Regions from separate parts of the Ruegeria sp. HKCCA0235A genome, predicted to be linked through region 2. Evidence: riboswitches for the same ligand, from Rfam matches in the RefSeq annotation. Region 2 holds a riboswitch; the other holds the start of a gene.
The links. A riboswitch is a leader RNA that binds a small molecule or an ion and turns the genes downstream of it on or off. The one in region 2 is predicted to bind cobalamin.
Positions count from the first base shown of each region.

Region 1 (3,427 bases), on a different contig from region 2:
CGCCCATCACCGGACCGGCATAAAGCCCCGCCGCCAAAGCCATCTGTGCCAGCGCCGCCTGTGCCGCGACCTCGCCGCCGGTATCGCACAGATGCGCCAGACGTCGCAGGGTCGAGACCGGCAGGGTGGAATAGTCATCCAGCCGCGTATCCTCGCGCCCGTCAGCGGGCAGCACCGCCAGCGCGATGCCCTTGGCCTGCGCCAGCGCCAGAACCTGCTGCAACCCATAAGGCCAGTAGGGGACGCCGCCGATCAGCCGGATCAGAATGCCCTTGGCGCCCTCCAGCGTCTGCTCGACATAGGTATCGACCGACAACGGGTGTTTCAACGCCGTCAAATTCGCCAGCCGCAGGGTCGGCATTCGCCCTTCCGGTCCGCCGCCGCGATGCCAGCCAGCCGCGAAAGCCCCCAGATCGCTGTCCGAAAAGGACAGCACCACCAGATCCGCCGGGCTCTGGCCCAGATCGGTTGGGGTCTCGGTTTCCTCGAGCCCGTGGCTTTCGCGGAAGACGACGTGCATGTGTCTTACTCGGCAGCCTCACGCACACCCACGAGGATTTCGCGGATTTCCGCCTCTTTGATATCGTCATGCTCGGCGATGACGACCAGACGCGAACGACGGTCTTCACCGGGTTCCCACGGGCGGTCATACTGGTGACGCACGCGGGCACCTACCGCCTGAACCAGCAGGCGCATGGGTTTGCCCTGAACGGCGGCATACCCTTTGACGCGCAGGATGTTCAGTTCATTGGCGAGGCGTTCGATATTGGCGACCAGTTGGGTCGGATCGGTCTGCTCGGGCAGCTCGACGATGATGCTTTCGAAATCGTCATGCTCGTGATCGTGATGGCCGTCGTGATGCGAGGGGCGGGCGTCCATGTCATCCTCGGCGGCGGCTTCCAGACCCAGCACAACGCGCACGTCCACGGCACCTTCGGCCACTTCGACGACGGGCAGGGGGCGCGGCGCCTCGGCGGCGATGATCTCGCGCGCTTTGGCCACGCCTTCGGGGCCGGCGAGGTCGGGCTTGGTCAGCAGGATGATGTCGGCGCACGAGATCTGATCCTCGAACACCTCGGACAGGGGCGTTTCGTGGTCGATCGAGTCATCGGCCATGCGCTGGGCGTCCACCGCTTCGACATTGGGCGCGAAACGGCCTGCGGCCACAGCCTCGGCATCGGCCAAGGCGATCACGCCGTCGACGGTGATCTTCGAGCGGATGTCAGGCCAGTCGAATGCCTTGAGCAGCGGTTTCGGCAGGGCCAGACCGCTGGTTTCGATCAGGATATGATCCGGGCGCGGCTCCAACGCCATCAGGGCCTCGATGGTGGGAATGAAATCATCTGCCACGGTGCAGCAGATGCAGCCATTGGCCAGTTCCATGATGTTTTCCGCCGGGCAATCAGGAATGGCGCAGGATTTCAGGATGTCGCCATCGACGCCTACATCGCCGAACTCGTTGACCACGACAGCAAGGCGCTTGCCCTGTGGGTTCTGCATCAGGTGACGCACCAAAGTGGTCTTGCCCGAGCCCAGAAAGCCGGTGATCACTGTGACGGGGAGTTTTTCGAGGTTCGACATGTCAGGCTCCAATCGGGGGAATGCGCGAGGCACAGTTCTTGCGAAAATGTTCGGGGCGTTCGCGCCATTTCACCAAACCATCTTCCGTGGCCAGATACTTGGTCGCGCCGTCGACGATGACGTCGACATGATCTGTTTCGTTCAGGTTTTCATACACGAAGGTCCAGCGGCCCGGCCCGCGCAACACGATCGAACAGCCTTGATCACAGTTTGACAGGCATTCAACGGCTTTCAGGGTGACACCGTCGGGCAGGTCTGCCTGTTCCAGGGCCTTGTGCAACAAAGCGCCCGGGCGTTGCGCATCATCTTCGACAGGCAGGCCGCGACGGCAGGTGGTACAGACCAGCAACTCGACTGGTGCGGTCTCGGTCATGTCTCTCATCCCCCCAAATCCTCTTCGCGGGGGACGGGGTTTCATGCGGGCCACGATTGGTCATGGACCCGACACCGGAACACCCCGCCCGGTTTCAACTTCGGTTGTTGGCAGGTCTCCCGGCTTGCGGATGCCAGAGGCGGGCCTCTGTCGGATGTCCCGCCTTCCCGGCTTTCGGGCCAGTGGCATTGGGCATCCTCTCCGTTCACGGTCGCGGGGGCGGCTGCGTTTGGCGGCAAGACCGTTGACGCATTCCCTTTTCATCGGCTCTCACCGACACCAACGAAAGGGACATGCGGCACCGCTGGCCTGCTTGTCAAGCGAGTCGCGCGCAACAATGATGCAGAGGCATGGAAAGCGACCTGTGGGCGTCGATGGGCGGCATGGTGTGCCGGGCTCCAGCCCGAGATGGGCCGGGCGACGAACGGTATCTCAGCAAGGGGCGTAGACTATAGTGAACGGGTGCCTAGACTGAACCTTTCCAGATGATGGGAAAAGACCACCGAACACCCCGGACCCTCTTGCGCTAATAGATGACGTTTATCATGAGCAGCGAGACGACCAGAAACAGCGCTGTCATTATTCCGCCGGAGCGGACGAAATCCATCACCTTGTATCCGGCCGGACCCATGATCAACGCGTTTACCTGATGGGTTGGGATGATGAAGCTGTTCGAGGTCGATATGGCGACCGTCAGGGCAAAGACGGCCGGGTTTCCACCCGCCGCCACCGCAATCGATACCGCCAGAGGCACCAGCAGAACTGTGGCCCCCACATTGGACATGACCAAAGAAAAGGCCGTCGCCAGAATGGCGATGCCGGTTTGCAACGACCAGAGCGGCCAGCCGTCCAGAATTATCATGATCTGCTGGGCGATCCACGCGGCCGTGCCTGTGTTCTGCACGGCTTGTCCCAAAGGTATAAGGCAAGCGAGCAGGAATACGGTGTTCCATCCGACCGCGCGGTACGCCTCGTCCACGCTGAGCACACGGGTCAGCATCATGCCCACCGCGCCGGTAAGAAGACAGAGTGAAAGCCGGACGTCCGTGAACAGGATCAACGACAGCGAAATGGCGAAGAATGCCAGGGCCCAGCCGACTTTTTGCGGCCTCAACTCGTCCTGAGGAAAGTCCGTCGTCACAACGACGAAATCCGGATCTCGTTTGATCCGCATCAGGTTGTCCCATCTGGTATGCGCCACAAGCATGTCGCCCGCCTGAAACTTTTCGAGCCCGATCTGAGTGGATTCGTGATCCTCGGTCTCGACATGGCTCAGCGTCTCTTCGCCGCGGTGAATGGCCAGCAGCGACATCCCGTAGGTCTTGCGAAACAAAAGCTCGCGGGGGCATTTGCCGATCAGCTTGCTGTCGGGCGTGATGACCACCTCGGCCACGCCTGCATTGGTTGGGGCGAACTCTTCGACGAAAATGTCCAAATCCGGAAGAACGGTCAGCCCGTATTTCTCGGCGAACT
Region 1 is NZ_WQDQ01000010.1:122,256-125,682, reverse strand. It holds gene cobN (cobaltochelatase subunit CobN) at 1-520, opposite strand, end outside; gene cobW (cobalamin biosynthesis protein CobW) at 526-1,581, opposite strand; gene GOW56_RS16930 (DUF1636 domain-containing protein) at 1,583-1,954, opposite strand; cobalamin riboswitch at 2,046-2,253, opposite strand; gene GOW56_RS16925 (SLC13 family permease) at 2,481-3,427, opposite strand, start outside.
Region 1: linked by a shared signal. The riboswitch ahead of GOW56_RS16930 (DUF1636 domain-containing protein) and the one ahead of GOW56_RS04505 (DUF1636 domain-containing protein) in region 2 are both predicted to bind cobalamin.

Region 2 (3,427 bases):
TTTGCTTCGATGGCGGACAGTTGGTCCTTCCAGCGGGCAACCAGCGCCTCGGCCTTGTCCTCGACCTGCATGACCGTGCCCAGACGCAGAACGTCATCAAACAACAGGTTCATGCTGGCCTCGGGGCGATCCTTGTCCAGATGCACGCAGCTTTCGGACAGGATCATGGTCTTGATACCAAAGGGTTCCAGCGTGTCGGGCGTGACGTCACCGCCGGGTTTCATGCCATAGTACCAACCGGCAAAAAACAGATCGGGTTCGACGGCCACAAGGTTTTCAATGGTCGGGTATTTGGGGGCAAGCTCTGGGATATCGCCACGCTGAGCATCAAAATCAGGGCTTGTTTTGTACCAGCCGGTAATTCCGGTAAGCCCCACGATCTTGTCCTGAAGGCCGAGCGCAAAGGCCATATCCGCCATGTTCATGTCATGCACGACCAGACGTTCCGGCGCCGAGTCAAAAGCCAGCGGTTCGCCGCAATTGTCCACGGTGACGGCTTCCGCTGCCGCGCCACCTGCCAAGCCAGCGAAAACAACCACCGGCCAAAGTTTCTGCATCATATTTAAGTTCCTGTTATTATGACAGTTTCCGTTTTCGGATATCCAGTGCGGGGATCATGCGGCCTTCGTGCTGAAAGCACAGATAATCCACGCCGAATGTCTCACGTACCCGGTCTGGGGTCAGAACTTCGACAACAGGCCCGAACCCCGTCAGACGCGTGGCTTTCATCAGCGCCACATGGGTGGCGAATTCCGGGATCATGACCAGATCATGGACGATCATGACGACCGTTACCCCCAGATCAGCAACCAGAGACAGCATGTGCCCCTTGGCATCGGGGTCCAGATGGTTGGTTGGCTCGTCTAGAAACAGCAAGGACGGGTTCTGGGCCAACGCGCGCGCGATATGTGCGCGCTGACGTTCTCCGCCGGACAGTTGACCCATCGTTTTGTTGGCAAAATGCGACAGCTCGGTCGTCGTCAGAACCCGTTCCAGATCAGCCTTGTGCTGAGCCATCGAACGTTCGCCCTGAATCGGGATTTGCCCCAGCGCAACATAGTCTTGCAGGCGCATCCGCCCGTCAGGCATTTCCTGCTGCCCGACCACAGCAATGGAGCGGGCACGTTGGCGGGCGGACAGGGTCCGAAGGCTTTGGCCTTCTATCCAAACATCACCCAAGATAACCCGTTCGATCCCGCACAGCAGTTTCAGCAGAGTGGTCTTGCCGGCGCCGTTCGGCCCGGCGATTGCCAGAATTGATCCTTCTTCCAGACGAAAGGACACATCCTGCAACAGGATATCGCCATTAAGAGCATAGTACTCCAAATTCTCGGCAACCAGAAAACTCATGAAGCGCCACCGGACGGCAATGCGGGTATTCGCGACAAGGTCTTTGCGAAAAGGGCAGGGGGGCGGTCCGAGGCGCTGGTCCAGCCATCGTCACTGTCGCCGAACTGGGTCGCGAATTCGACCAAGGCGGACAGGTCGTGTGATGTCGTGATATCGCCAAACAGGTACTGCGCTTTGCCCGGGGCCTGAAATCCGACCGTCATGGCCCGTTCACAACCTGCCATGCAGGCCACCATTCGGGTTTCAAAACCGTCAGGCAACCGGGCATTCAGCTCGTCTTGCGCAGCCTCGGCAGACATCGCCCCCTGACATGTTGAACAGATCAGAACGTAGTGATCAGAATAGCAGGTCATAGCCATCTCCGTCGTTTGCCAGACGCAGACAGAGGGCACATACCCAGATATTACGCAAACACGCCATCAAGCCTCCTTCCGAGACGCCCCGCCTCGGGTTGGTTTATAGTGCGATGGCAGGTCTCCTGACTTGCGGGTCGTTGCTTGGCCGACCTTCCCAACCCATGCGGGTCAGTGGTGAAGTGGCGTCGCTCACCGCTTACAGTTGCGGGGGCAGTCACGGACTTGGCACATTCCAGCGCCGCACCGTGTTCCCATTTTCATCCCTTACGGAACCATCCCGCTCAGCTAGTCCGGCAATGCCAGACTTGTCAAGCGGCAGACGAAGGCGGTGGTAGATGGAATTGCAACAGCCGCGCCAGCTGTCCTGCTGCGCCAGCCCGGACCGAACGGTGTCAATAGTCTGATACAAGAAGGAAATCCGGCTCGAAATCTTTCTCGACCTTTGAAAACCGTGGAATTGGCTTTTCAAACACATTGTTCGTACGGTCGTCATTCACGGTCGATACCTCGCCAATAAGGCAATCGCCGCGCTCGGCCCAGAAAGCGTGCCAGATGTCGGGCATCAGAGTTACGCTTTACCCGGGCTTCAGCCGTACGTGCTCTTGGGGTTGCAAGGTTACGGGGCAGGCATCGCTGGGGACCGTCATCGGGTTGCTGCGGTCGACGCCACCGTTTGGATCCGGCGCATGAATTTCCAGAAAGAGATCGCCGCCGCCCCTGTTGATGATGTCTTCTGCCTTGATAATATGCCGGTGCACCGGAGAAAGCTGATTGTCTTTCGAGATCAACAGTTTTCTGCACAGAGCATCCCACGCCCGGATTTCAGATCCTTCGTCTAACCAGTGCGTAGAGTGAACGGGAATAGGTAATGTTCGTCGAAATGGCCTTGTGCGTAATCGGTAATATCCCATCCCAGCCCGCGGCTGCGGATCGTTTTGGCCAGAGGGCTGCGCATTTTCTCGGGCGATCAATCCGCAAAGAGCGGCTATGCGGCGCCGAAAGATTGAATGAACGTCTGGGCCTAGGGCTTGATGTGGTTGATTTCGGATCGTTTCATCATGCCATCCCGCAGATCAAAGTTCGTGCGCCCAAGGGGGTTCCGCCCCGGCTCGGGAAACGGTTACGGCCGCCACGTCAGCGCCCAGTTCCATGGCGGCTTGCAGGCTTTCAACCGTCAATCCGCGCAGACCTGACTTGGTCAGATGCCCAGCGCGGCTGAGCTCGGTCAGGACGCCGGCGTTGAACGTGTCACCTGCGCCGATCGTATCGACCACTTCAACGGGTTTCACAGGAACCGAGACTTCGGAACCATCCGCCAGGTAACCGTGCGCCCCATCACTGCCACGCGTGACGATGACAACGGAAGGACCCGCCTGCAACAGCACAGACGCTTTTGCGGATTCGGCTTCAGCGCCCGGAATGATCCAGTCCAGGTCCTCGTCTGAAACCTTGACGATATCCGCACGCGAGATCATACGGTTCAAACGCGTCCGAAATCGGGTTTGATCCTTGATGAAATCCGGGCGGATATTCGGGTCCAGCATCACTGCCCGGTCGGAACCGTGGCGGTCCAGAAGGGCGGCGTAGGCATCTGCGCAAGGTTCACACGCAAGGCTGATTCCGCCGAGATACAGGGCAGAGACAGCAGGAAGCTGATCGGGCATGTCTTCGGGCAGCAACATCCGGCCCGCAGTGTTTTCATCAACAAAGCTGTACGACGC
Region 2 is NZ_WQDQ01000002.1:92,466-95,892, forward strand. It holds gene GOW56_RS04495 (ABC transporter substrate-binding protein) at 1-560, opposite strand, end outside; gene GOW56_RS04500 (ABC transporter ATP-binding protein) at 577-1,350, opposite strand; gene GOW56_RS04505 (DUF1636 domain-containing protein) at 1,347-1,703, opposite strand; cobalamin riboswitch at 1,801-1,998, opposite strand; partial or broken gene GOW56_RS04510 (D-lyxose/D-mannose family sugar isomerase) at 2,099-2,715, opposite strand; gene GOW56_RS04515 (carbohydrate kinase) at 2,780-3,427, opposite strand, start outside.